4 regions of the Shewanella sp. 8A genome follow, and region 3 is predicted to be linked to each of the others. Evidence: predicted binding sites of a transcription regulator. Region 3 holds the regulator's gene; each other region holds the start of a gene.
The links. The regulator sigma-54, encoded in region 3, starts transcription at its own class of promoters, with help from an activator protein. The targets are predictions, from matches to a motif close to GTTGGCACGNNNNTNGNNT.

Region 1 (7,776 bases), on a different contig from region 3:
TCTCCTATCAACCAGAAGACAAGCATGAGATGGTTTGGGTACAGATAATCGATAAACAAAAACCGCGCTAACTAAGCGCGGTTTTTGTTAGAAATCCGTTTGTACTTATAACGCCTTACGCTTTTAGATCATTGCCTAAGCTGGAGATTGTTGAGGTTTTACCTTTATCGTTATACGTCAGCGTGGTGGCATTTCGGCTCGCCTGCAAGGCTTGAGCAAAGCGGTTTAGGCTTGCAAGATTCATCTCGATCAAACTAGCATTTTGTGCGTTGAGATCTTTGCATTCTGCTAGAGCCTCTTTAACCACTGCCATTTTATCGGATAGCTCCACTTGCTCTGTGAGTAAGGCTTTATCGCTGTGACTAGCCAGCAAGTCATCATTTGCTTTAAGGTCTTGTAGACATGTTGATTTTTGCTCAGCAAGCGACAAAAGCAAATCGGCGTTTTGGTCAACCAAAGCGCCTTTTTCCTTAAGAATAATTTGTTTAAGAACAGCCAAATGGGCGTGTTGTTGATCTACCAGTTTAGCTATTTCTGTCATAGTTACTCTTTATTAAGCTCATTTAATTCTGCTTCGAAGCTGGCAATATTCGCAGCCAACTTTTCGGGATCAATTTTATAACGACCTTCGGCAATGGCTTGTTTTATTTCGGCCACCTTCTTTTGGTCGACTTCAGGTAGACTGGCCATTTTGGTTTGAGCTCCTTGTAACTGTTGAGCTTGAGCCGTAATGACAACAGAGTCACCTTTTAGTTGAGTTGATTTAGCCGCTACCTGAGAGGTTTTCTCGCTTTCGCTGCTTTGTTTAGTGCTGTTTGAACGGACTTGTGCGGCCGCTCCGGCGTTAAATTTGCTAATATCAATTGCCATTTTAGGCTCCAGCGTCATGTATACGGATTTCTTAACTGGGGTATCGGCAGCTTATCGAAAAGCTTTAGCTTATTTTACATTCTAACTTCTACTTCGCCAATCGCCGTAATTATGGCATCTAGCTCTTTGTTAGAACTGCTATTTTTGATTCGAATTTGGTCGCCGATATTACCATCTTGCAGCGCCTCTCCCACAGTTTTTAGTACGAAGTTATTTGAACGCACATAAATCGACACTGTGTCATTTTTACAGACAAAGCAAAGGTTGTTCGCAAAAATAGGATAATTTTTCGCGACTCGGCGTTTAACTCTCACGCCTGTAAGCTGATTAGTATCGCTAAATTGCATACCACGCAAACTATTTTGGTCAACATAGCGGATCTCGACCTGTGAAGGACTGATTAATTCACCTGGCGCTAAGGTTTCGGTTGCGACCACAACAGGAAAAAGAATGTCTACTCTAACAGACATAAAAATCTGCCAAGGGTAGGCGAGATCGGGGGTATCACAACTGACTTTTATGGTGTTATTACGGCTAATTTCGCGTTCAGAAGCTAATTCGACCCTTATTGGTGATGTGCACTGTGCTGGCAGCATTCGGTTATCGACCGTTTGTGGATTAATGTCGACTTTCGCATTTGCAGGTACAGCAATCTTTTCATTAATAAGGGCTTTAGCTAATTCGGATATCGCCGATACGCTAGGTATCACGGGTTCAGCCTTAGCTGCCGTGGATAGAAAAAGTGCGAAAATACTCAAAAAATAGACTAAATTTACTTTCATAATGAAGAGACTAGCTTGTAACGCCAGAATACACCTATACTTTTATCAAGCGTGAAACTGTTCAATGCTTCTTTCTTAGATTTTTGGTGTCAGAAGTTTGACTTAGTTTCAACTATGTTTATCGATAACAAGACGTAAGCAATTAATATGCCTATACTCAAACGAGTTTTAGGGCCGTACATAAACAGAACAACAAGGCAGAGTTATGTCGAGTATTCTTGATTCAGTCAACAAACGAACCCAACTCGTAGGTCAAAACCGGCTAGAACTATTGCTATTTAAGTTAAATGGTCGTCAACGGTTTGGGATAAACGTATTTAAAGTGAAAGAGGTTTTGCAATGCCCGCCATTAACGACATTGCCTAAGCTCAATCCTTACGTCAAAGGAGTTGCCCATATTCGCGGCACAACTATTTCTGTTATCGATCTGAGTGCGGCAACGGGTGGGCGTCCGTTAGCGAGCACTGAAAATTGCTTTATCATCATTTCGGAATATAACCGTAGTGTGCAGGGGTTCTTGGTTAGTTCTGTTGAACGTATTATCAACATGAACTGGGAAGCCATTATGCCGCCACCGCAAGGTGCTGGGCGTTATTCCTATTTAACCGCGGTTACCGAGATTGAAGGTGAGTTGGTTGAAATCTTGGACGTTGAAAAGATTTTAGATGAAATCTCACCTGTCAAAACGGCCATTAGTGAAGAGGTTAATGAGCAACTTACTCTCGATAGAAGTCAGCATTACCATATTATGGTGATTGATGATTCTGCGGTGGCACGCAAGCAAATTATTCGGTCGTTAGAGTCGTTAAATTTACAAATTGACACGGCAAAAGATGGTCGTGAGGCACTTGATAAGCTCAAGGCCATTGCAAGTGAAATGAATAATGTTGCCGATGAAATTCCACTCATTATCTCCGATATTGAGATGCCCGAAATGGATGGTTATACCTTAACGGCTGAGATCCGTGATGATCCTAAGCTTAAAAATATCAAGGTGGTACTGCACACCTCATTAAGCGGTGTCTTTAACCAAGCCATGGTACAAAAGGTTGGTGCCAATGACTTTATCGCAAAATTTAACCCTGACGAATTAGCTGCGGCAGTGAACAAGCATTTAAGTTTGTAGTGAGAGTGTGGGTTAGTGCCTAGTTGAGCTTTACGCTATAATCTAGCCCTTATTACATGATTGTTGTGCACTTATTTTGGTGCTTGCTATAGGATCTAGGACGTGAATGTGCCTGATAAATCACTCGCTGAAGCAGAATATAATCAATTTAGGTTGTTCTTAGAACAACATAGCGGCATCGTGCTAGGTGAAAATAAACAATACCTCGTACGTAGTCGTCTCGCGCCATTGATGGGCAAATATAACCTTCCTTCGTTATCCGATGTGGTAAAGCATTCGATGAAACCCACGGAACGAGCTTTACGAGCTGAAGTTATTGATGCCATGACCACTAATGAAACCTTATGGTTTCGTGATCGTTATCCATTTGAATTGCTTAATAATGTGCTATTACCAGAATACAGTAAGTTAGGTAGACCTTTAAAAATATGGTCTGCAGCTTGCTCGTCGGGTCAAGAGCCATATTCTTTAGCGATGACCATATTAGAGTACCAGCAAAAAAAACCTGGGGCGCTGCCTGGTGGTGCCTCGATTCAGGCAACGGATCTTTCGCCTTCTATGTTGGAGCGTTGTAAAAATGCTGAGTATGATAGTTTAGCGTTAGCACGTGGATTGTCTGAAGAACGTAAGCGGCAGTTTTTTGATGCTTTGCCTTCTGGCAACATGCGCATAAAGGATAACGTTAAACGTCTAGTCAATTTCCGTGCTCATAACTTGCTCGAGAGTTACACTTTGTTGGGTAAGTTTGACATTATTTTTTGCCGAAATGTGTTGATCTATTTTGCCCCTGAGGCAAAAGCAAAAATTTTGCGGCAATTTGCTGCCGCGTTAAATCCCAAAGGTATCCTCTTTTTAGGCGCATCCGAATCCATTGCTGGCCTTACTGATGAATTTGATATGGTTCGTTGTAACCCTGGCATTTATTACCAAAAGAAAACTTAAGGATTTGATTTTAATTGATAATTACCGGCATAGTTCGGTAATTTTTTTATCTGCTATATCCCTCACAAACTTTATTACCTCCCATAAAAGTATTGGCACATGAATTGCTTTGTTCCCGTGAGTGACACGATGGAGGCAATTTTATGGCGATTAATTTTGATAAGGCACTGGGTGTTCACCAATTCACCTTGGGGATCCGTGCTGAGCGGGCTGAAGTGATTTCAAGCAATATCGCAAATGCTGATACGCCACATTATAAAGCCCGTGACGTCGATTTTTCTGCCGCCTTAAATGTTGCTAAAACCCAGCAACAACAGCGTAATAGCTTAGAGATGACCGCTGATGAGCAGCATTTTGGGCTAGCGCAGCTAACCGGGCAGTACGTTAAATTTCGAGTGCCGAATCAACCCGATACAGGGGATGGCAATACTGTCGACGTTCAACAAGAGCAATCAGCATTTATGCAAAATGCTCTCGAATATCAAATGTCTCTGGGGTTTTTAGACAGTAAATTTAGCGGTATGAAAAAAGCGCTGAGAGGGGATTAATCATGAGTTTATTTAATATCTTCGATGTTGCGGGGTCTGGCATGTCAGCCCAGTCTCTGCGGCTAAATACTACCGCGAGTAACATTGCTAACGCAGATTCAGTCTCCAGCAGTGTAGATAAAACTTACCGTTCTCGTCATCCTATTTTCGAAGCCGAAATGGCCAAGGCGCAAAGTCAGCAACAAGCTTCCCAAGGTGTCACGGTGAAAGGCATAGTCGAGAGTGATAAGCCCCTATTAAAAGAGTATTCGCCGGATCATCCGATGGCGGATGCTGATGGCTTTATTTACAAACCAAATGTCAATGTCATGGAAGAAATGGCTGACATGATTTCAGCTTCTCGCTCATATCAGATGAATGTTCAAGTGGCTGAGGCGGCAAAATCTATGCTGCAACAAACACTTGGGATGGGTAAATAATATGCGTTATTTAGGAGGTACGTTGTGAGCCTCATTAACCAACTGAGTCAAACCTCATCGCAGCTGACTCAAACAAACACTCAATCGAATACGGTATCAACCAATACCACGAAAACGTCGACTAGCTCTACAGGTAACCCATTTTTGGATGGATTACGTTTGCCGAATAGTTCTGCTGTTCCAGAGGCTAAGAGTCAGCAGCTCACTCAAGAGGATTTTTTCTCATTACTCAGTCAGCAGTTATCGATGCAGGATCCCTTCAAGCCCGTTGATAACGACCAGATGATTGCACAAATGGCATCTTTTTCTACAGTCGATGGCATTTCTAAGTTAAATGATCAAATCGTTAATTTAAACAGTGTGATGACATCAAGCCAAGCTTTGCAAGCATCGGGATTAGTTGGGCGAAAAGTGCTGTTACCGACAGATACGGGTTATATCTCTGCAGAAAGCCCAGGCTTAAATGGTGTGATCAGTACTTCAGAGAAAATTCCCGTCATTAATGTTCGAATCGAAGATGATAAAGGGCAAGTCGTTAGAACATTTACTGTTGATGGTAGTAAGGGTGGTAACACTGATGTCAAGTGGGATGGCTTGAATGATAAAGGAGAACCCGTTGCCGCAGGTAATTACTCGATTAAAGCATCGGGTTTGGTGAATGATAAATCACAAGCGTTAGCTGTATCGACCTATGCGCATGTGACCAGTGTTTCTTTAGGTACTGCAGCGACTGGCGCCATTTTGAATCTCAAGGGTGGAATGGCCTTTAAACTGTCGGATGTACTTGCGATTAGTGAAGTTTAATCGTAATCAAGATTGTAAATGGACATCACACTTGTCCATCATTGAATTGAGCAAATGTAGAGGTGAATTATGTCGTTTAACATTGCATTGAGTGGCATTTCTGCTGCGCAGAAAGATTTGAACACTACTGCGAACAATATCGCGAATGCTAACACCATTGGCTTTAAAGAATCGCGTGCTGAATTTGCGGATGTTTACGCTAATTCAATTTTCTCAAACTCAAAAACCGCTGTGGGTGGCGGTGTGGCTACGAGCCAAGTGGCGCAGCAATTCCACCAAGGTAGTTTGCAACTGACGAATAACTCGTTAGATTTAGCGATTAAAGGCGGTGGCTTTTTTGTAACTGCGTCCGAGATAGGTACCTTGGATCATCAGTTTACTCGGGCAGGTGCTTTCAAAGTCGACAAAAATAATTATATGGTTGACTCTGCTGGGAATTTTTTGCAGACCTTTCCAGTAGACAAAGATGGTAACTCTACCTCTGTCAGTTTAACGACAGCTAAGCCAGTACAAATTCCTGATACTGCAGGTAGCCCTGTTCAAACTGAAAACGTGACTTTGCAGATGAATTTAAATGCAAAAGAAGGTTCACTCGACCCTGCTGCTTTTGATCCTTTAGACTCCAAAACCTATAACAGTGTGACATCCATGACGATTTATGACTCTCTGGGTGAGCCACATATCATGACGACCTATTTCGTCAAGCCAAATAATGGCTCATATAATGGTGAGAACAACTGGGTTGCATACTATGCCATTGATGGTAAACAAGTTGATATTTCTGGCCCTGCTGGTACATATCAGACTGACACCAATGGTGATGGCACTCCCGATGCCTCTGGCACAGCTCAAACGGCTGGCGGCTGGAAGGGATCGGTTCTGAAGTTTAATTCTGTCGGTGTGTATACTGGGAGTGATCCGGCAGTCGTCGCCACCGAAGCGCTAGGGGTTGGCGGCGCTGGCGTGTTAGGCCCTGGTGCTGATGGCACTCAAGCCGTGACTATTAAATTTAATGCACCAACCCAATATTCAGCTCCCTTTGCCGCCACTGAATTGTCACAGGACGGTACCACAGTAGGGCGTTTAACCAATGTCGAAATTGGTGAAGATGGTTTGATCACTGCCAGTTACTCCAATGGTTCAACAGTGCCATTAGCCCGCGTTGCTTTAGTTCGCTTTGCAAACGAACAAGGGTTGACACAAGTGGGTAATACCTCGTGGAAAGCCAGTTTATCGTCAGGTCCTGCGCTGGCTGGTGAGCCTAACAGTGGTACGTTTGGTAGTCTCAGTTCTTCAGCGTTAGAGCAATCTAACATTGACTTGACGACTGAGCTGGTGGATTTGATTTCGGCACAACGTAACTTCCAAGCCAACTCACGTACGCTGGAAGTGAATAACACTCTGCAACAAACTGTTCTGCAAATTCGTTAAGTTAATCTTGCCTCTGCTAAGTGTTGCCGCAAGCGGCAACACTTAGCCTCTTTCTGTTGTGCATTCATTCGTTTATTAAAATCTCCTAATTTATCAGTTAACTAGCTGCTTATTTTATTGGCATGATGCTTGCTTTGCTATTGTCAGGTTGAAACTTTGACGGAGCAGTCTGTGGACAAATTCCTTTATATCTCCATGAGCGGCGCTAAGCAAAATATGAATGAGTTGGCGTTGCGTGCCAACAACTTAGCCAACGCAAATACCGATGGATTTAAGTCGGATATGGCGCAAGCCAGATCGATGCAAGCCTTTGGTGAAGGATTGCCGACAAGGGTCTTTGCCATGGTTGAAACCCCCTCCGCCAATTTTCGTTCGGGCCCGATTAAATCTACTGGACGCGATCTTGACGTTGCCATTAAAGGTGACGGTTGGTTTGCCGTGCAAGCACAGGATGGTAGTGAAGCTTATACCCGTTCTGGCAGTCTCAGTTTTGACTCAACAGGTTTATTGCATAACGACCGTGGTAATCCCGTGATGGGTGATGCCGGACCGATTGTGTTACCGCTGCCAATTGAAAAGGTCACTATTTCACAGGATGGGATTATCTCTGTTCGTCCTCAAGGTGCGACGACAGAAGTTGTCGAAGAGGTAGGAAGATTAAAGTTAGTAAACCCCGGCAATGCACAAATGATGCGCGGCGAGGATGGATTGTTCCGTTTGGTATCCGGTGATCCGGCGCCTGCCGATCCCAGTGTATTTGTAGAAAGTGGTGCTGTAGAGGGCAGTAACGTCAACCCCGTAGATGAGATGGTGTCCTTAATCGACCTACAGCGACAATTTGAATTGCAAGTGAA
Region 2 (7,776 bases), on a different contig from region 3:
CTGAAAGACGGGATAGCAAACTCTTTGATAAAGGGTACGCGAGGGATTTACTATCAGTACCACCTAATGTAATAAGTATATTTTTTCTTTCATTGAGTGGTTTAAAAGAACATATTGAGAACTCTTTTCTAAGATATGTATATTTTGGACCTAAACAAAATTGGGAAGATGGAAAACGTTTGGCGTAACTTTCTAAATTGGCATTTGGTGCAGGATTTATCACTAGGTCAACAAAATACTTTGAGCAGTCTAGTCCATCATCAAGCTTAACTTTAAATAATTTTAGCTGTTCTAATGTGTGCCATTCACCTGATGTTAGATCATAATCGTCTATAAAGATAACGGACGCAGAAAAGGATGATAACTCGTTAAAAGCAAGCGGCGAGGAAAGAATTCGGGTTGAGAATCCTTCTTCTTTAAGTTTATCTAATAAAGCATCTGGACAGGTTTTATAGATAAAAAGTATTTGGAAATAAGCTTTAGCAGCTTGAGCAAGTGCAAATAAGCGCATGATATGCCCAGCACCAATTTTATGGCTACTATTACCATAAAAAACACATAGAGGTTTAGCCAGCAAGAAAGCCACCGTCTACCGCGAGAGTACTTCCCGTAATCTTGTTACTCATATCACTTAATAAAAAATATACGCAGTTAGCAACATCCTCCGGTTCACTTAAACCTAGCGGATGTGAAGCGAGAAGCATTGATGTTTGCTGTTCTCCAATTGTTAAAAATTGCTTATTTGATTTTGCTCCTTTTACAATTGCTGGAGCAACACAATTAACCCTTATTGATTTTGATGCAAGTTCTAATGCTGCCGATTTGGTCAGTGAGGTAAGTGCTGCTTTTGATGCTGCATATAAAGTGCGTGCTTTTAACCCTCGTTGACCCGCTGCTGATCCAATATAAACAAAGCTTGCCCCTGGCACAAAGTGTTTTTGCCGAGAAAAAGCGGCTGTAAGCATGACTGCTGCGGAAAAGTTAATGTCGAAATAATCTCTGATCTGTTTTGGGGAAATATTTCGAAGCGGACTGTATCCTTGAAAACTAGCATTGTGAATAAACCCATCGATCGGTCCATATTTTTCAACTATTGTCATCGCGAGAGAATTGATATGATCCAGTTGGCTCAGATCGAACGGAATCACATAATGCTCGTTGCCTAATTGTGCTTTTGTTTGTTGTAAGGGCTCTTCTCTACGACCTACAAGAATTAGTTTAGCACCTTCAGCATCCAATTTTTGGCAGATGGCAAAGCCTATTTCAGAGTCAATTGCTGCGCCTGTAACTAGGTATTGCTTATTCTTCATATTCATTTTTATTGTTGCACCAAAGAAAGTGGCTCGAAATCATCTTCAATTTCAATTATTTCTGGCGACACAATGGGGCCTATATCCGTGATTATTGCTCCCCAAGACCAACCAACACCAAATCCTCCTAACATTACCTTTTTAGTTTGATTATCAAAAAAATGTTGAAGCTTATGACATATGGCTAATGGCACTGATGCACTTGAAGTATTGCCAAAATCTTTCATATCTATGAGATACTTATCACCCTGGATTTTTGATTTTTTTCTGAGGTGTTCGAGGATAAACTGGTTGGCTTGATGCATAACAACCATATCAAGCTCATCAACTATTAGATTGGCTAATCTAAGAGTATCTTTTACGAGTTGAGGTACGACTTTCAATGTGAATGAAAATACAGCCGCTCCATTAAGATATAGACGAGAGTCATTATAGAGTCGTTTTTCTTCTTCTTCTGATCTTGGCGTTAATTCTGGTATGGTAGGATTACGCCTCCCGCCCGCTTTTACGGCAATATGCTGTCCACCAGTGCCATCTGTCCCAAAAATCGCATATGAATTAGGCCAATTCTCATCATATTCAAGAGCAGTAGCTACTCCTGCATCACCAAACAAAGGAAGCGTACCGCGATCTTCAGGGAGTAGGTGTCGGCTTGATGTATCTCCACAAAGTACTAAAGCACGCTTACCATTTGAGCTGTTTAGTAACTGACTAGCGATCCAAGTTCCATAGACAAAACCAGAACAACCTAAACTAACATCAAGGCATGCAGAAGAAGTTGGAAGTCCTAATCTGTTTTGAATTAAGCAGGCTGTTGAGGGAAGCGCATAGTCGGCATCTTGCGATACGTAAATGAGAACATCCACCGATTCTGGTGACCAGTTCAAGCGTTGAAGTAAAACCTCTGCGGCAGCAATACACATATCAGATGCACAAAGATGTGGAGGTAAAATCCGGCGACTATGTATCCCTGTGCTAGCATATATTTTATCTGCTTCTTCTTGAGTAAAGATCTCTGGAGTTTCAACATAGGAATGCCTATGGGGAGGCACGGCAGCTTGCATTCCTGCAATTTTGACTGATTTGATCACGGCTTCCATAAATAACCTTGTTGAAGTAAGAATGGGTATTGGTTTTAACTATAACATTGAATAATATAGCTTGAAAGTACCAAACTTGTTTTGGAAACACTCTAACTTCTTGCTTATAAGGCAAATTTTAGGAATACAGATGACAGTCACTCGAGTTGAAAATGTTACTATCTCTGGAATAGTATCTGTGCTACCCGAAATAGAAAAGTTGAACCGAGACGCCGTTTCTTCTCAAGACTCGCAAGAAATGGCGCGTATTGTTGCTGCTACGGGGATTGAATCGAAACGTGTTGTCAGTCAGGGGCAAACTGCCCTAGATCTTGCCACTAAGGCTTGTGAGTTACTTCTAAGCAGTATGGATTGGGCTGAGGATGACATCGCTATTCTTCTTTTTGTCACTCAAACGCCGGATTATCCTTTGCCTGGTAATGCTGTACAACTCCAACATAGACTTGGTTTAGATAAAAACACTTTGGCTTTTGATATTAATTTGGGATGTTCCGGTTTTGTATATGGACTGTGGCAAATATCACAGCTATTAAATACTTTACCGCGGAGCAAAGCTTTACTTGTTGTCGGTGATACAACCAGTCAACAATATAGTGAAAATAATCGTTCAGTTTCTGCACTGTTTGGAGATGCTGTTAGTGCGATTGCGATTGAGAATTGCAAAGACTGTGATGACATGGTTTTTTCCCTTGGAACTGATGGTGCTGGCACTCCTTATCTGATTCAGCCTTTCGGAGGCGCAAAAAAACCTGATGAAAAATTCGAACTGTTTATGGATGGTATGCAAGTTTTTGTATTTACCCTAAGAGAAGTTCCAAAATCAATTCAATCATGCTTATTTGAAAAAAAATGGCAAGTGAATGAAGTTGATTTCTGCATAATGCACCAAGCAAATGAAATGATGTTAAAGCGATTAGGTGATAAAGTCGGATTCGCCGAAGAGCAAGTGATTATATCTATGCGAAAAGTGGGTAATACGAGTTCTGCATCGATCCCATTAGCCTTATGCTTGTCTCTTTCTGAAGAGTTGCTTACCCGAAAAAATAAACTAGTTCTTTCGGGGTTTGGTGTAGGCTGGTCCTGGGGAAGTGTTGCATTGACTTTAGATAAATTATCCGTTTGTACTTTAATAGACCTATCGCTCAACTCTAATTTGTAAATAATGCTCCATTAAGATATGTTAGTTAGCATATCGGGGATTTCAAACTCTAGATAATCAGCCAGTGACAACCAATCTGATCTTTCATGTGCAGACAACATTTGAGGTAATAAAGATGCGATTCTGCTTTTCTCCATGTCAGTACTGATAATAGTCTCTAGTTTATCAAGACACATTCGAAGATGCTTAGCTCCTTGAGCTTCTTCCCCTAGCCTAAGATGTTTTGATGTGATTAGTAAGTCATTTATTAGCAGAGTTATTTCAACATTCTTATTCATTTGTGAAGTCCTTGTACTGTGCTCCTAGTATTCTGGCGCCATCTAGCGAGGATTGATAAAATTTTATGTTAGGTTTAATTTTTATATAGCGTTCTAAGCTTCTCAAATATCCTCTAAAGTTTAAATCAGTTTCCACTCTATCACCACGTCCATTAAGGACCCAATGTTTGGCATTATTTATTTTTGGTCCCAAAGAACCATCAGGCCAGAATGCATGAGTTTTATTCTTTGCATAACAAAAGTCACAACCAAACATGGATATCTCATAAGCACCCAAATAAGCTGCTAGATCTATAATAGGGTGAATTACACTACCATTAGTATATAAGCGCAATTTTGGTTGGTAGTTTGATAGAGTATCGTATCTTGCATGTTTTGAATATGCACAATATCTATTTCCCTTCCATTCTTTAACAATGTCAGGTGATATAGTTGGAAAATACACTAATGAAATATTTTCTGTATCCTCAATAGGCATATGGTCTAGACGAATATTTATATCAATACTAACAACAATATCTGGATAGATGCCATGATTTACTAACCCTTTTAATGAGGTGTCGGCAGCAATCATTAATGGTCTTGTGTTGTCTGGTAACTGTCGCTGTTTTAGCAAAAAATCATAGTGATCTTCTAGTGTTGGGCCTGAGGCTATAACATGACACCGAGGTTTCTTATAATACTGTATAAGCAAGTCTGCACTTGGATCATTTTCAATATTTTTTGAATTACTGTTAAATCGAAACTCAACTTTGTCGTTATTAAGGTGTTGCTGATTAGCATAATTACGATTTAGCTCATATACAATTAAATCTCGAATAATAGCATTTTCATTGCTAACTAAATTGAGTTCTGGTGTGATTGCAATATAAGGAAAACTTAGAGTTTTTCCTGCTTGCTCATACAAGTTCACATTCGGATGACTGAGCCATTCCCTCTGATCGGTGTAACAAAGCAGTAATGCGAATACGGCTAAGTTTAAAATGCAAACTTCGATTTTTTGATATTGCGGATTATCCGTTAATAGACTCGGCACATCACCCATACCCACGCCATAAACTGTGACTTGCTGAACATTTGAGGGAAGGGTACTAATAAACAGCTGTGCTTCAGCGATGCGGTCATGGCGACTGCTGAGCTGAATGCCATTAACACTGATAGTTTGGTTTTGGCCTTGAACTAAGTGCGCATCAAGATGGTCAATTGATTGGCTTTTTATCGCTGCAGCCACAATTGGCCAGCGTTTAGCGATAATATTCAGATTAGTGGCAAATAGTTCAGTCATTCCGTTTCCTCGGAAGCTTTCGTGTTGATATTACCGACATCACTATCTGGTCTCTCCACAGGGACTCGAACCCCGATCGGCCGCTTAGGAGGCGGCTGCTCTATCCTGTTGAGCTATGAAGAGACGCTGGTGATTATACTGGTTTTATCTTTGATTAAAAGGCTTATGATTTAGTTGCTTAAATCTTAAGCGCGATGTCGTTTATCTGTACATTGTAAACCGCATTTTGGTCAACGAGTACGGCTGTTGCACTTTCTTCACTCACTTGTTCAATTTGCACTGTTGCTCGGCTTTTGGTAGCAATGGCACGCATTTCATTGAGTCTATCCGGTAAATTGCGTTGTAACACCACTTGGAACTTATCACCAACTCGAATGCCATGTTTTCGGCCTAGGTTGAGAATAATCCGATCTCCTTGACGACTGACAACTTGCCCAAGTAGTGGTCTACAGTTGAGCGTGTTATCAATATCGCGAGTCGCTTCTTGCAGCAGTTGGCTGATATTTTTGCCGTAGGATGAACGCCAAAATCTATCACTATTGGGGGCAACAATGGCTTGTTCCTCAAATTCCCACCGAGCCGATGTGCTGTAGGTTTTGTTCCATACTTCTTCACCGCTAATGCCGTGATAAAGGCTAAGCTTTAATTGGAACTGTCTTTGTGGCGCTTCATCCCACCATCCCATAAAGGTGGCTTGTACTGGCTCGGTTGAAATATCAATAATTTGCGGTAGTAAAATGTATTGGCTATCGGTAATTTCACTCAGCCAACTCGGAAGTCTATAGCCGCGGATATCGACCAGTTCTTGTGCGATATCGAGCCTTTCTTTGGCATGGATATGGCTGTATCCAGTTGATGAGTAGCCATCAATACTATTACCGAGTCTTTCGGAGATGACTTCTTCAAATCCTGATAATTGGCCGTAGCGTAATTGTGCTCGATCTTTTATTTGGGCTTGGGGAATAAGGATCGCGGCTTTTAATTGGCCCGTTGGGCATTGTTGTGTTGGGTCATCATTCAGATCGAGCCTGAGCGACACATAAATTTTATTCCCTTGAATGCGTTCACTCACTAACTGAATACTAATCGCTTGAGCGTTACGATTAATGGCGAAGCTGTCTTGCGTGAGATTGCCGTTGGTGGTTTGTTGTTCACTGGATATTTGGATCCCGGTGCTGAGGGTGGCATAGCTAACCGCTTGATTGATGGCTTCTTCCCGCGCTTGGGCGATGTTGCCATTGGTGATGATTGCTTCACCACTGGCTTCGACCCATTCTGCTTGCGCTTGATTAGCTTGAAGTGCGGCCAGCAGTAGGCTGCTAATGATGAGCAAGTGCTTTCTGAGTATGTTCATTAATAAGCCCTTCAGGTCAATTGTGCCAATCAGTTGAGTCAGTTTAATGGCGGTTTTATTGGCTGTAAAAGCAAGTTTCGTGCCTAATTTATGAAATATACCCAAACCATCTGAAGTTGCTGAATAGGTATAGAGGGTAAAGTTATTGGCACTGTTGTCGATAATCAGGTGAGTTAATCAAGGATTGTATTTTGACTTGGTCTAATATTTGCAATCTTTTTGACTAAAGATTGCGGCTCGCTTTGAGGCGCATTGATATCGATAATGAGGTTATTCCCATGCTAAAGCGTGCGTTCATTCCCCTGGCTCTTTTGGCGCTGATTGGGTGTGCGACTAAACCCGTTGTGCCGCCAAAACCTAGCCTAGTTGATGGCAATGGTTTGCCGCCTACGGCGACAATTAATCATCTAGCGCAGCGAATTGTCACTGAGTTAGTCAAACAGAATGATGCCTTGCGTCCTGATCAACCTATCGTTGTAACTACACCAGTATTAGTGGGCGACATGACGAGTACGAATGCGGTTGCGCTGCAATTGCAGCAGGGACTCATGGCATCGTTGCACAGTTTTCAATTTAATGTGGTGGAGTTAAATCTCGCCGATGGACTGCGTGTTACTGGTGAGGGCGATTTTATTTTGACGCGTGACTGGCAAAAATTGTCTACTAATTTGCCTGTTGACCATATTGTGGTATCCACGATGAGCCCGACGACTAATGGCTTAGCGATTAATACTCGAATCGTTACCTTAAGTAACAACCGAGTGGTGTCAGCTTCACAGACCTTTGTTACACAAAAAGAATTAAGCAATTATATGCAGCCCTCTGAGCAAGTGATCTCCCACGATGGGATTTTATATCGTCAGTCGGCTCCCGGTATGAATGAAGTGCGTGTATTAGGAGATGGAAAATGAAACGCTACCTGTTGGTGATTGCGGCGCTTCTACTGACAAGTTGTGCCTCTAGAGACAAGTATGTGCAGTGGGAAGATGTTCCTCCATCTAGCTTCCCTAAGCTAACGGCCATTGGTTATGCCCCGTTAGCGACTCAACCAGCGAAAGAGCAATCTCAAAGAATGTTGATGGCGATGCAGGCCTCAAAAATCGTGGCTTATCGTGAACTGGCTGAACAAGTGTATGGACAAAAGATCACCGCTAACAGCAGTGTCAGTGATTGGATGCTAACCGATGATAATGTTAAAGCTTCAGTCACTGGGGTGATCCGCGGCGCAAGAGTAGTTAAAAGTTATCCCGCAGGTGAGCATTACGTTACTGAGTTAGAACTTGATTTTTC
Region 3 (7,776 bases):
TGAATGTTCACGTAGCGCAAAGGCAACGTTATCAAAGACGTTGATATCGGTGAATAATGCGCCACTTTGAAACAACATACTCATGCGCTTGCGCAGTTCGAATAATTCGCTACGGCTCGCCGCATGCACATCCTGTCCATCGAACAACACTTGGCCGCTATCGGGCGTTAATTGGCCGCCGATAAGCTTGAGCAAGGTGGTCTTACCTATGCCACTCGGTCCCATAATCGCGGTGACTTTGCCCCTAGGGATAGACAGGCTAATATCTTCATATATGACACGCTGGCCACGGCGAAAGCCCAAATGACGGATCTCAACCAACGGCGTTTGTTCTTGAGTCATGCTTGATTCCGATATTTGAAAAGAGGTGGCCTACGCTTCCTGCCCAGACCAATCGAAGAGCCGCAAATTGTACGTAATTGCGCTTTAACCTACAACAGAATCGACACTATCGTCCTGCGATACTTTCAATTTGCCTCATTTCCAGCGAGAATGCGCCCTAAGTTTTCGCTCTGTGAAGCTAAAGTGTTACTTAATGTTTTCACCTGTGTTGATAAATTAGCAAAATGGTTTTGTAAACGGTCAAGACATAAGCTAATTGATACAAAGATAATGTGAGTACAACTTAACTTAAAAACGCTATTGAGTTCTGCAATTAAGCATCAAACTGGCCATCATAGTTACCTTACTCACTGCGGGTGGCAAAAGGGAAATACCAAAGACGATGATATTGCTCAAGGCATTCAATGGCTAAACGATATATTCTGCCCTAATGCCTAGGCGCAGAGCTTAAACAATAGCATGCGACTCAAAGTAACAAGCCGTTAATTTTATCATCTTTATCGCGTACCAAATTGTGCTATTCCAATCCCAGACGGGGCGACAAAGACAATGCAAGAAGAGAGATAGACATGGTAGACCAATCACAATTGCGCCAGTGGGGCTGTAAAGTCATCGATATTGAAAAATCGGCCCTCGACAATCTTTATCAATATGTCGATTCCGTTGAATTCGCCCAAGCCTGCGAGTTAATCCTCAACTGCACCGGCAAAGTCATCGTGATGGGGATGGGGAAATCTGGCCATATTGGTAATAAAATCTCTGCTACCCTCGCCAGCACTGGCACCCCAGCCTTCTTTGTGCATCCTGGCGAAGCCAGCCATGGCGACTTAGGCGTACTCTCTGATAATGATATTATCCTCGCCATTTCAAACTCGGGTGAATCGAGCGAAATCCTTGCGCTGATGCCCGTTATCCAACGTAAAGCCATTCCCGTGATTGCCATGACGGGCAAACCTGAGTCCACGATGGCACGTTTGGCCAAAATTCATTTATGTATTGAAGTGCCTGAAGAAGCCTGTCCGCTCGGGCTTGCGCCAACCTCGAGCACCACCGCAACCTTAGTGATGGGTGATGCGATGGCCATTGCGCTGCTGCAAGCCAAAGGCTTTACTCGGGAAGACTTTGCAATGTCTCACCCAGGCGGTGCCCTAGGACGTAAGCTGCTGCTTAAAGTCAGCAACGTGATGCACAGTGGCGATGATTTACCACTGGTTAAACACGATATTTGCATCACCGATGCCCTGTATGAAATCTCCAAGAAGGGCCTAGGCATGACGGCGGTGATCGATGAACAAAACAAACTCGTGGGTATTTTTACCGACGGCGACCTACGCCGCGTTATCGATGCCCAAGTCAACCTACGCACCACGCCTATCGCCGATGTGATGACGCGAAACTGTGTCACAATTACTGAAAACGTCTTGGCAGCGCAGGCGCTGCAAGTGATGGATTCCAAAAATATCAACGGCCTGATAGTGATAGATAAAGACAATCATCCTGTCGGTGCGCTCAATATGCTCGATATGGTTAAAGCGGGAGTCATTTAATGCCACAGCAAGGATTTTACGGCCCGATCAGCGATGATGTGTGGCAAAGAGCGCAAAAAATTAAACTGCTGATCTGCGATGTGGATGGGGTATTTTCTGACGGCCGCATTTATTTAAGCAACTCGGGTGAAGAGCTCAAAGCCTTCCATACCCGCGATGGTTATGGCGTGCGCTCTTTATTGACCAGTGGCTTTAATCTGGCCGTGATAACAGGCCGCCAGTCTAAAATTGTTGAAAACCGCATGACGGCCCTCGGTGTAACCCATATTTATCAAGGTGTGGATAATAAATTTGTCCCCTATGAAGAACTGCTGTCGCTCTACAATGTCACACCAGAAGAAGTTGCCTATATCGGTGATGATATTGTCGACCTGCCAGTGATGAATGTCGTCGGTCTTGCCGTCTGTGTCGCCGATGGACATCCCTATGTGCGCCAACACGCCCATTTTGTGACCCAGTTAAATGGTGGTCATGGTGCGCTCAGAGAGCTGACAGATCTGTTACTTCTGAGTCAAAACAAATTTACCTCAGCCCATGGGATGAGCATATGAGTCGTGTGACCCTCGCCATTATTGCTTTTTTTGGTACTGCACTCGTGCTGTATTGGCAGGTCCAACAAAAACGCGGTGGCGATACCGATAGCAGCCTGAATGATACAGACAGACCCGACTACATTATCGAAGATCTGCGCAGCATCGAGTTTAACGAGCAAGGACAAGTCAATAGTCGCGTCACGGCAAAGCACATGGAACACTATGAGCTTAAAAACCAAACCGACTTTATTCAGCCTGTCTATCTTGTGTATCCCGACCAAGGTAAAGCAAAATGGCAGATCAGAGCCGATCAAGGTCGACTCAACAAAGATACTGGCAAGGTTGTATTAGAAAATAATGTTATTATCGATGCCATCAGCCCTGGTGAACCGATACAAACCTTGTCCACCAGTTTTTTAGAACTCGATCTCAACACAATGATAATGACCTCTGACCGCATCATTTACGTCACAGGGAAAGATTTTAATATTCAAGGGCAAGGCCTTTATGCCGACCTTAACGCGCAGGAAGTGCAATTGACCAGTCAGGTAGTAGGAACCTATGAAGCAAAATAACATATTACTTGCCAGCCTAATGCTAATGATAAGCATGAATGCCTTCGCCAAGATCGGTGACTTACAGCAAGAAGTGAAAATTAAAGCCGTCAGTCAAACTGCGGACATTAAAAACAATCAGATCATTTTCTTCGGTCCCGTTGAAGTTGTTCAAGGCTCAATTAAAATCCATGCGGATCAACTCCGTGCATTTTCTGTCGAAGGCGAAAATAGTAAAGTCTTACTGGCTACAGGAAATCCAGCAACCTACAGCCAAATCCTTGATGATGGCCGCCCTGCATCTGCTAGCGCCAAAGAGATTCGCTATGAAATGGCCACTCGGACGTTGACCCTAACTGGTACAGCGACCCTAGACCAAGCGGGTAGTCAAGTTACAGGCAATTTAATTCGTTACGATATTATTCAGCAAAAACTGATCGCCGAAAGTAGCGGCAATGGTGATGATCGCGTAATTACCATTATTCAACCTGATAATTATCAGGAAGAACTCAAAAATACACCAACAGATAAACCTGTGAAAAAACAGGATTCTAAATGACCCAAATCACCTTAAAAGCACAGAATCTCGCCAAGAGTTATAAAAGCCGCCAGGTTGTCAAAGATGTCAGCCTGACAGTAAAAACGGGTCAAGTCGTCGGTCTACTCGGCCCTAACGGTGCGGGTAAAACCACCACCTTTTACATGGTCGTGGGCTTAGTTAAAAGCGATAAAGGCCATATCTTTATCGACGATGATGATTTAACCGCCGATCCTATGCATCTGCGTGCCCGCAAAGGTATTGGTTACCTACCACAGGAAGCGAGTATCTTTCGTAAATTAACCGTACACGACAACATCATGGCGGTACTGCAAACCCGTAAAGAGCTCAATAGTGACCAGCGCGAAGAAGCACTAGAGCAACTGCTAGAAGAGTTCCATATCACCCATATTCGTGACAGCCAAGGCATGTCCTTATCGGGCGGTGAACGTCGCCGCGTCGAAATTGCCCGCGCCTTAGCGGCCAACCCCAAGTTTATTCTGCTTGATGAGCCCTTTGCGGGCGTTGATCCGATCTCCGTTATCGATATCAAGAAAATTATCGAGCAGCTTAAGAGCCGAGGCCTTGGAGTACTTATCACAGACCACAATGTGCGCGAGACCTTAGACGTCTGTGAACATGCTTACATTGTGAGTCACGGTAATCTTATTGCCGAGGGCACACCCGCAGAGATCTTAGACAATCAGCAAGTTAGGGCTGTGTACTTAGGTGAACAATTCAGGCTATAGTTACTAAAACAAAGCTAATAAGCCTTGAATTTGAGAGCGCTAGGCTCCATCCATATGATATCAAGCGACCTAAACTCACAATAATAACCTAGGGATCAGCGGTAACATGAAAGCGTCACTCCAGCTCAAACTGGGTCAACAGTTAACCATGACGCCACAACTTCAGCAGGCCATTCGCCTGCTGCAACTGTCGTCATTGGAACTGCAACAAGAAATCCAGCAAGCCTTAGACTCTAATCCTCTTCTCGAGCTGGAAGAGGAGCAATTTGACGCGCCTAGCGAACGTAAGCAAGATATCGCCGATACCGACTTTAGCGAAACGACTGCCCAGCCACAGGAACAAGATAATTCCACCGTGGACATTGCCGAGTCGCTGACCAAAGAATCTCTGCCCGAAGAGTTACCCATGGATACCACTTGGGATGAAGTATTTACCGCATCGCCAAACTCAGGTTCTGGCGCCAGCCGTGAAGATGACATGCCCTTCCAAGGGGAAACTAGCGAGGGGTTGTACGAACATTTAGAATGGCAAAAAAACCTCACACCCTTCTCTGAAACCGATTTAGCCATTGCCACCGCGATTATTGATGCCATTGACGATCAAGGTTATCTCACTCAAAGCACTGAAGATATCCTCGAAGCCATGGGCAATCCCGAGATTGAACTCGACGAAGTTGAAGCCGTGCTCAAGCGTATTCAACATTTCGACCCCGTTGGTGTCGCGGCAAGGGATTTAAGCGAATGTTTACTGATCCAGCTATCTCATTTTTCGCCTGATACCCCTCACATCGAAAACGCCCGCATGCTGATCAAAGATCATTTAGATCTGATCGCCGCTCGCGACTTTAGGCTGTTAATGCGTAAGACCAAACTGAAAGAGGACGAGTTAAGGGACAGTATTGCGCTGATCCAAACCTTGAATCCTCGCCCCGGTTTACTCATCACCCCTGTCGATGAAGAATATGTGATCCCCGATGTATCGGTGTCGAAGAAAAACGGCCGTTGGGTGGTCGAATTAAACCCTGACTGCATGCCAAAAATCAACGTAAATCAGCAATATGCAGCAATGGCCCGAAGTTCAAAAAATCAAGCTGATAGCCAATTTATTCGTGGCCATCTGCAAGAGGCTAAATGGTTTATCAAAAGCCTTGAAAGCCGCAACGAAACACTGCTCAAGGTAGCAAACTGCATAGTGCAATACCAACAGGGTTTCTTCGAATATGGTGAAGAAGCCATGAAACCTATGGTCCTAAACGATATCGCCGAGGCGGTAGAGATGCATGAGTCCACCATTTCACGGGTGACCACACAAAAATACATGCATACCCCAAAAGGACTTTTTGAACTAAAATATTTCTTCTCAAGCCACGTCGGGACGGATGATGGCGGTGAGTGCTCATCCACAGCAATCAGAGCTTTCATTAAGAAACTGGTTGCAGCGGAAAACCAGAAAAAACCATTAAGCGACAGCAAGATGGCTCAACTTCTGGCAGAACAGGGAATTAACGTTGCGCGCAGAACCATTGCGAAGTACCGAGAAGCGATGCTTATTCCCCCTTCCAATCAGCGTAAAAGTTTATAGCCTATTGTGAGTATCGGAGGACGTTTCTATGCAAATAAACCTAAGTGGACACCATATCGAGATTACTGAATCGTTACGGGCATATGTTGAGGAAAAGTTTTCAAAACTTGAACGTCATTTCGAACAGATCAATAATGTGCACGTTGTGCTCAATGTTGAGAAAATGCAACAGATTGCCGAAGCGAGAATCAACCTCACCGGTGGTGAAGTCTTCGCGACTTCAGAGCATGCAGATATGTATGCTGCCATAGACGTCCTGATTGATAAACTTGATCGTCAGGTTATTAAACACAAAGAGAAGTTAACAAAACACTAGCAATGGAACTTCGTACCATACTGCGGCCGGAGTGCACAACCTGCGCCACTCCGGGCAGTAAGAAAAAGGTACTGGAACTCATCAGCGACTTAGCCGCTGCCCAGTACCCCACCCTCTCATCTCAAGAGATCTTCGAAAGCCTCGTGGCGCGCGAAAAGATGGGTAGCACAGGTATAGGTAACGGTATCGCCATTCCACATGGTCGATTAACCGATATAACACAACCCATAGCGATATTGATAAAATGTGAGGAGCCGATAGCCTTTGATGCTATCGATAAACAACCCGTCGATATTTTATTTGCACTACTCGTGCCTGCCGACCAATGTCAGCAGCACCTAAGTACCTTGTCATGCATGGCTGAAAAGCTCAGTGACAAGCAAATATTAAAACAATTGCGCAAGACGCATGATGAAACGGAACTCTATCAGGTAATCATTGGATGAAACTGGTCATAGTGTCAGGGCGTTCAGGCTCAGGCAAATCGGTCGCACTTAGAGTGCTTGAAGATCTCGGCTACTATTGTGTCGATAATTTGCCTTTGCCTTTGATTGGCAGTTTGCTTGAACAGCTCAAAGGCAGTAACGATCTCGTTGCTATCAGTGTTGACGTGCGCAATTTACCAGAGCAAGACAAAGTGCTGGTTAAACAGCTTGCCAGCCTGCCTACGGGCACTGAACTCACCAGCTTCTTCTTAAACTCCAGCGATAAAGTGCTGCTAAAACGCTATAGCGAAACGCGGCGCTTACATCCCTTATCTAAGAGCCGAGTGTCACTGCAAGAAGCCATCAAACTTGAAGGCAAATTGCTGGAGCCGCTGTCACAGCAGATGGATCACTATATAGATACCTCGAATCTGAATATCTATGAACTCAGCGACCAAGTGCGGCAAATACTCCTTGGCAGTGTCGATAAGGAACTGGTGATCAACTTCGAGTCTTTCGGTTTTAAGCATGGTATGCCGACCGAAGCTGACTTTATGTTTGATGTGCGCTTTTTGCCAAATCCCCATTGGGAACCGGAGCTTAGACCTCTCACCGGTTTAGATGAACCCGTAGCGGAGTTTTTAAATCGCCAGCCACTGGTGAATAAGTTCATCTGGCAAATCGAGAATTTGCTCGAAACCTGGTTGCCGCATTTAGAGCGCAATAATCGTAGCTATCTGACGATTGCGATTGGTTGCACAGGTGGCCAACACCGCTCAGTCTATGTAGCCGAGCAACTAGCTAAACGTTTTAGTAATGGCAAACATAAAGTCAATGCGCGCCATCGAGAGTTGAGCCATGCCAAAACTTGAGCGCCAAGTCACCATCTGCAATAAACTCGGCTTACATGCCCGTGCCGCCACAAAGCTCGTGGTATTGGCCTCTGAGTTTGATGCCAGCATTACGCTGATCCAAGGTGAAAAACAGGCCTCTGCCGCCAGTGTATTGGGTCTACTCATGCTCGAGACGGGCATGGGTAAAACCATCACCCTCATCGCCGAAGGCCCGGATGCCGAGCCTGCACTTAATGCCATTTGTGCCCTTATCGACGCTAAGTTTGACGAAGCCTGCTGATGGTATCATCTCGATGATCCCTGCCGGTATTCAGTATCCTGTTTGGTTTTGATTTC
Region 4 (7,776 bases), on a different contig from region 3:
GAATTTTGCCCGCAGGTGAATCTATCGAGCGCATTGACCAAGTTGGTGATGTCACTGGATAGATTAAATCGCGATGGCGCCGTGGTGCTGATGAGCGAGATTGATTTTCCTAGCATGGGATTCGCCCTTAAAAAGGCATTGCCCGCAAGTTGTGAACTGCGCTTTATTCCCAAGGGCTTAGATGTTACCGACCCCAATGTGTGGGACGCACATATCAGCGACGATGTCGATTTAGTCTTTGTCAGCCATGCCTATTCTAACACGGGACAGCAGGCCCCCCTCGCGCAGATTATCCCCCTTGCCCGTGAGCGTGGCTGCTTGAGCATAGTGGATGTGGCGCAATCGGCTGGGATTTTGCCGCTGGATTTAGCCAAGCTACAGCCAGATTTTATGATTGGTTCGAGTGTGAAATGGTTATGCTCCGGCCCCGGCGCTGCGTATCTGTGGGTCAATCCGGCTATTTTGCCCGAATGTCAGCCACAGGATGTGGGTTGGTTTAGCCATGAAAATCCCTTCGAGTTTGATATTCATGATTTTCGCTATCATCCAACAGCGTTGCGGTTTTGGGGCGGCACGCCTTCTATCGCCCCCTACGCTATTGCCGCCCATAGTATTCAATATTTTGCCAATATTGGCTCACAGGCAATGCGTGAGCATAACTTGCAACTGATGGCTCCAGTGGTACAGGCATTGGACAATGAGCTCGTCTCGCCGAGGGCAATCGATAAGCGTAGCGGTACGCTGATTTTGCAATTTGGCGAGCGGCAAGCGCCGATCATGGCGGCATTGGCTGAGGCGAATATCAGTGTCGATGCCCGCAGTTTAGGGATACGCGTATCGCCACATATTTATAATGATGAGGCCGATATTGCGAAGTTACTGGAGGTAATAAAAGCCCATCGTTAACTGATTGAGCATAGCTTGCTCAGCCGACATGGCGTAATAGCCTTGAACAGGGAGCATGGCTCTGGGGCACCAAGGCGCCCCCTAATGCCGATGTCGTTAACCCATGCCCTGAGGCTGAGGTCATTTATGGGGGCGAATATGCTTAAATGCTGTAGCTGTAGTGGCAGAACATAGAACGCGGGGTTCGGAGCTTGGGATTACTGGGCGTGATAGCCAAATCGACTGGCAGCATCACGGTATCGACGATCAGCGAGCTACCCATATCGACCAGTGTCAGAGGGATAGTAAACAGCAGCAGTGGCGGGGCGGATAACGCAGAAACTATCGCACACTCCTCGCCATTATCAACAGCCGTTTGAACACTGGAGAAAGAATGCCCCCAAGTTGAATTTTCTCCCATCCTCGATGTTATTGTTGCACATCCCGTGAGAGAACAGCACACGACCAAGCAAGTCAACCAACGCATAACCACTCCATTGTTTATATGTGAAAAACCGCATTGTTTCGGTATGAGCGACTCGCTTGATTAACTTTGGGCGTTAGTCTTATGGAACCCGAACTGGTTTTGTTCGACACCGATATATTCAGTTTTAGCAAGTCGGCATTCTAACCACATGAATATATGTGTCAATTATTCAGCAGCAGTAATGAGACAACAGTAAAGAGACTCCCAACTTTAGTGTCGCTGTAGTTAACGCCTCTGCCTATAAGTTAGTTTTATACCGCGTTTAGCTCAGTCTTAAACGACATCTGTCCCTATTGTTGTTATTGCAGTGGTGTCTGCTGGTATGCTTTCTTTTGATGATAAATAAGTGGTTGGCTATGTCGCCATTTAGAGAAAAGTGTTGGTCATTGCACCAGCATGAAAGTAGCGTATACCTTCAAGAAACAAAAAGCCCCATCAGCAAAACTGTTGGGGCTTTGATACTTTATGCATGCATTTATACAGTGAGTAATTGCATGCATCTAGCCATTACAGGCTGTAGTACATTTCAAACTCTAATGGGTGAGTTGTACGGCTTACACGCTCAGCTTCTGCAGATTTCAGTGCAATGTAAGACTGGATGAAATCTTCGCTAAATACACCGCCGCGAGTTAAGAACTCGTGGTCAGCTTGCAGGTTTTCAAGGGCGTTTTCTAATGAAGTCGCTACTTGTGGGATTTCAGCCGCTTCTTCCGCTGGCAGATCGTACAAGTCTTTATCCATCGCTTCGCCTGGATGGATCTTGTTTTGGATACCGTCGATACCCGCCATCAGCAGTGCTGCGAAACCTAAGTATGGGTTTGCATGTGGATCTGGGAAGCGAGTTTCGATACGACGACCTTTAGGGCTTGGTACCACTGGAATACGGATTGAAGCGCTGCGGTTACGTGCTGAGTAAGCTAACATCACTGGCGCTTCGAAGTGTGGTACTAAACGCTTGTAAGAGTTAGTGCTTGGGTTAGTGAAAGCGTTCAGTGCGCGAGCGTGCTTGATGATACCACCGATGTAGTACAGTGCAGTTTCACTTAAACCAGCATATTTGTCGCCTGCGAACAGGTTTACGCCATCTTTCGCCAGAGATTGGTGAACGTGCATACCGCTACCGTTGTCGCCAACGATTGGCTTAGGCATGAAAGTCGCAGTCTTACCGTAGGCGTGAGCCATGTTGTGTACTACGTACTTCAGAATTTGGATTTCGTCCGCTTTCTTAGTCAGGGTATTGAAGCGAGTTGCGATTTCGTTTTGACCCGCAGTCGCCACTTCATGGTGGTGAGCTTCAACCACTTGACCCATTTCTTCGAGCACTAAACACATAGCGCTACGTAAGTCTTGTGATGAGTCAACAGGAGCTACTGGGAAGTAACCGCCTTTCACGAATGGACGGTGACCAGTGTTGCCACCTTCGTAGCTAGTGCCAGAGTTCCATGCCGCTTCTTTAGCGTCGATTTTCACGAAACAACCAGACATGTCAGTACCGAAACGGACATCGTCGAACAGGAAGAATTCTGGTTCTGGTCCAACTAATACAGTGTCAGCGATACCGGTAGAGCGTAAGTATTCTTCCGCTTTTTTCGCGATAGAACGTGGGTCGCGGTCATAACCAGTCATAGTGCCTGGCTCGAGAATGTCACAACGGATCAGCGCAGTGGTTTCTTCGGTGAATGGATCCAGTACGAACGTAGTTGGGTCTGGCATCAGTACCATGTCTGATTCGTTAATGCCTTTCCAGCCAGCGATTGACGAGCCGTCAAACATTTTACCGTCTTCGAAGAAGTCAGCGTCTACCTGATGAGCTGGGATAGATACGTGCTGCTCTTTACCTTTGGTGTCGGTAAAACGTAAATCAACAAACTTAACTTCTAATTCTTCAAGTTGCTTTAAAACTGATTCAACTGACATTCTCAAGTCTCCGGTAGGGTAAAGGGATGTCCCTTCTATAATCTTTTAACTCAAGTTGTGCTTGAGCAAAACTTACTAGCTATAAAGCGATATCTATGCCAATAATTTAACTTGTTGATAATTAATGAATATGTGTTTTATTGCACTATCTTTAACTCTGTATTGCACTTTATTGGTGCGTTTTGATGTGGCATTTTGGTGCATTCATCCATTTTGGTGCGCACCATGCATCCCCCATTTTAGTGCAGTGACGATGAGCATAGGCTTGCTTGGTTAATTCATATCCATATTCAAGCTGGGCGGCATACTCGCTGTTAGCCTGTTACTATCAATTAGGCTCAGCAAAACAGAATGAATTTAGCATATAAATAAGTCTAGATAACCGCGTAAGGTCACTGTTTTCAGTGCTCGCCATAATGTCACAAAACAGTGAGATGATAAGCTGTTTTTCTGATAATGATTTTGGCTTGTTTTCATTGCTTATCATTAAAAATCAATTGATTAGTCTTGTTGTTCTTAGGTGGGAATAGAGTTTATTGAAACTGCGTCTAAAGCCATTTATTGAGGCTATCGAGAAAATACTTAGGTAGCGGTTTGGGCATACTGATGTGTTTGGACGAAAAAACGGGTCTGCCGAATTGGGGTTATTCGCTATACTTATGGCGGCCTTAAGCGCATAGTCTGCTACGCCATTCCGGTGAAGAATAGTTATTTCAGCTGGTTAGTCGTACTGACGTCGAAATAATATGGCAAATTGCCTGCGCTGAAACGGTGCATTTGGGTTATTTGTCTTATCGCCATAACTGATTCGTTAGCATAGGCCCAAAAAAATAGTTTTATAAGTGTTCAAAAATAATCCTGTGCGATATGGCCGCTCTGGAGTAGAATGTCACGCTTTTTTATGGCGACTCAACGTAGATTGCTGTAACGAATATTGTAATATCCCTAATTTTGTTTGATGGTAAGAGGTTTATCCGTGCTAGAGAATTTACGTAACATCGCCATTATTGCACACGTTGACCATGGCAAAACGACCCTGGTAGACAAGTTGCTGTCGCAATCAGGAACCCTTGCAACCCGGGGAGAAGCTACTGAGCGGGTGATGGACTCCAACGATCTTGAGAAGGAGCGTGGAATCACGATTCTGGCAAAGAATACTGCCATCAAGTGGAACGATTATCGTATCAACATCGTTGATACCCCTGGCCACGCCGACTTCGGTGGTGAGGTTGAGCGTGTTCTGTCTATGGTTGACTCAGTATTGTTGCTGGTTGATGCCGTTGATGGTCCAATGCCACAAACTCGCTTCGTAACCAAAAAAGCGTTTGCCCAAGGCTTAAAGCCAATCGTTGTTATCAACAAGATTGACCGTCCAGGTGCTCGCCCTGATTGGGTTATCGACCAAGTATTCGACCTGTTCGATAACTTAGGTGCAACTGACGAACAATTAGATTTTCCAATCGTTTATGCTTCTGCATTAAACGGTTTTGCAACCTTAGATCCAGATGTTGTCAGCGAAGATATGACGCCACTGTTCCAGACTATCGTTGAAAAAGTGTCATCACCTGATGCTGATGCGGATGGTCCATTCCAGATGCAAATTTCTCAGCTCGATTACAACTCTTACGTGGGTGTTATCGGTGTGGGCCGCATTAACCGTGGTAGCATCAAGACTAACCAACAGGTGAGCGTGATCGGTGCCGACGGTAAAGTACGCAACGGTAAAATGGGCCAAGTATTAGGTTACATGGGCTTAGAGCGTACCGAAGTTGATGTAGCAAACGCGGGCGATATCGTGGCGATCACCGGTTTGGGTGAGCTTAAAATTTCGGACACAGTGTGCGCTGCTGGCAATGTAGAGGCGATGCCGCCTTTATCTGTTGACGAGCCAACACTGACCATGACTTTCCAAGTCAACACTTCACCTTTTGCGGGTAAAGAAGGTAAGTACGTGACTTCACGTAACATTCTTGAGCGTCTGCAACAGGAATTAGTGCACAACGTGGCACTGCGTGTTGAAGAAACCGACAGTCCAGACCGTTTCGCGGTATCTGGCCGTGGTGAATTACACTTATCTATCCTGATCGAAAACATGCGTCGTGAAGGTTACGAATTAGCAGTTTCTCGCCCAGAAGTTATCTTAAAAACCATCGATGGTGAACTGTGTGAACCCTTTGAAACCCTGACCGTTGACGTTGAAGAAGAACATCAAGGGACAGTGATTGAGAAGCTGGGTATCCGTAAAGCTGAAATGAAAGACATGCAGCTTGACGGTAAAGGTCGCGTGCGCGTTGACTTTGTTATCCCAAGCCGTGGCTTAATCGGTTTCCAAACTGAGTTCTTAACAGCAACGTCAGGTACTGGTTTGATTTACCACTCATTCGATCACTACGGTCCACATAAAGGTGGCGACATTGGTCAACGCGCTAACGGCGTATTGATCTCTAACGCGACTGGTAAAGCATTGACCTTCGCACTGTTTGGTTTACAGGACCGTGGTCGTCTCTTTATCGGCCATGCGGCCGAAGTTTATGAAGGTCAAGTAGTGGGTATTCACGCTCGCTCTAACGATCTGACCGTAAACTGCTTGAAAGGTAAGCAGCTGACCAACATGCGTGCTTCAGGTACTGACGAAGCGCAGGTTCTGACTACGCCAATCACCTTAACACTTGAGCAAGCGCTTGAGTTTATCGATGATGACGAATTAGTTGAAGTAACACCTAAGAGCATCCGTGTTCGTAAGAAACACTTAACTGAAAACGACCGTAAGCGCGCTAGCCGCGGCTAATGGTGGTTGTGGTGGGCACCTAAAGTGACCGCCATAGAGTGAATAAAGCCCTGCTAAGGCAACTTAGCGGGGCTTTTTAATGGCTATATTTCAGGTTCATGTACTGAGCGTATGCAGTTACGACCTGCGGACTTCGCCAAGTAAAGGGCGGTATCTGCTTGGTGGACTAATTCTAAGGCATTATGTTTATCTGAGGGGAGTAAACACGCAACACCCACGCTGACCGTGACAATGCCTAGGTTGGTTTTAATATGGGGTATAGCAAGCGATTGAATAAGTTGATGTACGTGCTTGGCGGTGTCGAGTGCGCTTTGGTGATCCGTATTGGGGAGTAAAATAACAAATTCTTCGCCGCCATAGCGTGCGACCAATTCACCTGCCCGACGACCTGATTGAGATAAGCTGTTCGCCAGCATCTTGAGACAGTCATCTCCTGCGAGATGGCCATAAAAATCATTAAATAATTTAAAGTGGTCAATATCGAGCATGATAAGCGAGAGTGGCGTGTTGTTGCGTTGCCCACGACTCCATTCCTTTTGCAGCATTTGATCAAACAATCTACGGTTGCCAATATTGGTTAACCCATCGGTATTGCTGAGTTTTTCGAGTCTATTGTTCGCTTCGGCAAGTTCATAGGTTCGCGCTTGTATAATGGACTCTAGCTCTCGATTGCGCTCTTCTAAACTCGTCATCGGGTAAATTTCGCCTTGTTTTGCTAAACCATAGGGAATGGATATTCCACTATGGACGATTTTCCAATCTTGGCTTTCTTGGCGAAAAATCAGCACTAACCTTGCGGTTTCTTGGCTGAGTATCGAGTCTGGAATAGGGAGGTGTATATGGAAAAATGCGGTAATAACAATAATATCTTCGGCAAGATCCTGTAGTGAAAGATCTAACACTTCAATATGGATCCGTTCGGGGACTTGGGCGAAGTCCTGACGGGTTATTTTTACCCATTCATCTTTACTGGTGACAAGAATATCGCTGCTACCTGCATAACCACTAAAAGTATCGCTAAAGCGGGCTGTGAGCTTGTCATCCCGTGCAGCGTACATCTCAATATATTCATCAAAAAGTGACTGCATAAGTTGCAAGCGTCTCTGTCGCATAGATTCACCTCAAGTAAGAATATAAGCGTTTTATTGTTCTTATTTGAGATGAGTATTGACGATAAACTCGTCCCGCGGTCTGATTAAAATCAAGATAGTGATGTAAAAACCACCAATAGTGTGATCTGTGCCCGCTTTTTGAGCTAGGGTTTGCTGTTCTTGTTACAGTTACCTAGCTTTAGTGGCAGAAGTTTGAAATGTTGTCATTTTGCTTGCTTAGTATACAGACCGAATGGTGCATTAATCGTCACTTTGGAACAGTGCAGAAGGGATTAATGCAAACGATAAACGTTTTAGAAGACGTCCAAACCTGATTAGCCTAATGATGCCTTATAGGGTCATTCTCTTCGTTAGCCATAAGTAAAGGAATATTCCATGGACAAGACTCAACACTCTCAAGGTAAATGCCCCGTGATGCATGGGGCAAATTCAGCCGTTGCCAGCAACAATATGGATTGGTGGCCTAAGGCACTTAATCTCGATATTTTGCATCAGCATGATAAGAAGACGGATCCCATGGATCCCAACTTTAATTACCGTGAAGCCTTTAAGACCCTTGATCTCGCTGCCGTGAAGCAGGACTTACA

Region 1: the regulator sigma-54 is predicted to act here: its motif matches at 1,789-1,807, upstream of flgA (flagellar basal body P-ring formation chaperone FlgA).
Region 2: the regulator sigma-54 is predicted to act here: its motif matches at 6,555-6,573, upstream of M0413_RS05845 (flagellar assembly protein FlgT).
Region 4: the regulator sigma-54 is predicted to act here: its motif matches at 3,374-3,392, upstream of glnA (glutamate--ammonia ligase).

What each region holds. Positions count from the first base shown of each region.
Region 1 is NZ_JAMDJP010000005.1:185,406-193,181, forward strand. It holds gene M0413_RS05860 (flagella synthesis protein FlgN) at 116-541, opposite strand; gene flgM (flagellar biosynthesis anti-sigma factor FlgM) at 544-870, opposite strand; gene flgA (flagellar basal body P-ring formation chaperone FlgA) at 945-1,652, opposite strand; gene M0413_RS05875 (chemotaxis protein CheV) at 1,858-2,778, shown strand; gene M0413_RS05880 (CheR family methyltransferase) at 2,881-3,720, shown strand; gene flgB (flagellar basal body rod protein FlgB) at 3,864-4,268, shown strand; gene flgC (flagellar basal body rod protein FlgC) at 4,271-4,687, shown strand; gene flgD (flagellar hook assembly protein FlgD) at 4,712-5,491, shown strand; gene flgE (flagellar hook protein FlgE) at 5,561-6,922, shown strand; gene flgF (flagellar basal-body rod protein FlgF) at 7,094-7,776, shown strand, end outside.
Region 2 is NZ_JAMDJP010000005.1:177,556-185,331, forward strand. It holds gene M0413_RS05810 (PseG/SpsG family protein) at 1-577, opposite strand, end outside; gene M0413_RS05815 (SDR family NAD(P)-dependent oxidoreductase) at 567-1,310, opposite strand; gene M0413_RS05820 (3-oxoacyl-ACP synthase III family protein) at 1,319-2,410, opposite strand; gene M0413_RS05825 (ketoacyl-ACP synthase III) at 2,541-3,569, shown strand; gene M0413_RS05830 (hypothetical protein) at 3,581-3,847, opposite strand; gene M0413_RS05835 (motility associated factor glycosyltransferase family protein) at 3,840-5,132, opposite strand; tRNA gene M0413_RS05840 (tRNA-Arg) at 5,180-5,255, opposite strand; gene M0413_RS05845 (flagellar assembly protein FlgT) at 5,311-6,486, opposite strand; gene M0413_RS05850 (FlgO family outer membrane protein) at 6,765-7,397, shown strand; gene M0413_RS05855 (LPP20 family lipoprotein) at 7,394-7,776, shown strand, end outside.
Region 3 is NZ_JAMDJP010000021.1:5,060-12,835, reverse strand. It holds gene mlaF (phospholipid ABC transporter ATP-binding protein MlaF) at 1-342, opposite strand, end outside; gene M0413_RS15635 (KpsF/GutQ family sugar-phosphate isomerase) at 912-1,889, shown strand; gene kdsC (3-deoxy-manno-octulosonate-8-phosphatase KdsC) at 1,889-2,440, shown strand; gene lptC (LPS export ABC transporter periplasmic protein LptC) at 2,437-2,997, shown strand; gene lptA (lipopolysaccharide transport periplasmic protein LptA) at 2,984-3,535, shown strand; gene lptB (LPS export ABC transporter ATP-binding protein) at 3,532-4,263, shown strand; gene M0413_RS15610 (RNA polymerase factor sigma-54) at 4,370-5,845, shown strand; gene hpf (ribosome hibernation promoting factor) at 5,874-6,161, shown strand; gene ptsN (PTS IIA-like nitrogen regulatory protein PtsN) at 6,164-6,607, shown strand; gene rapZ (RNase adapter RapZ) at 6,604-7,458, shown strand; gene M0413_RS15590 (HPr family phosphocarrier protein) at 7,445-7,720, shown strand.
Region 4 is NZ_JAMDJP010000006.1:86,626-94,401, reverse strand. It holds gene M0413_RS06390 (aminotransferase class V-fold PLP-dependent enzyme) at 1-906, shown strand, start outside; gene M0413_RS06385 (YceK/YidQ family lipoprotein) at 1,049-1,306, opposite strand; gene glnA (glutamate--ammonia ligase) at 1,880-3,289, opposite strand; gene typA (translational GTPase TypA) at 4,266-6,077, shown strand; gene M0413_RS06370 (diguanylate cyclase) at 6,161-7,189, opposite strand; gene katG (catalase/peroxidase HPI) at 7,565-7,776, shown strand, end outside.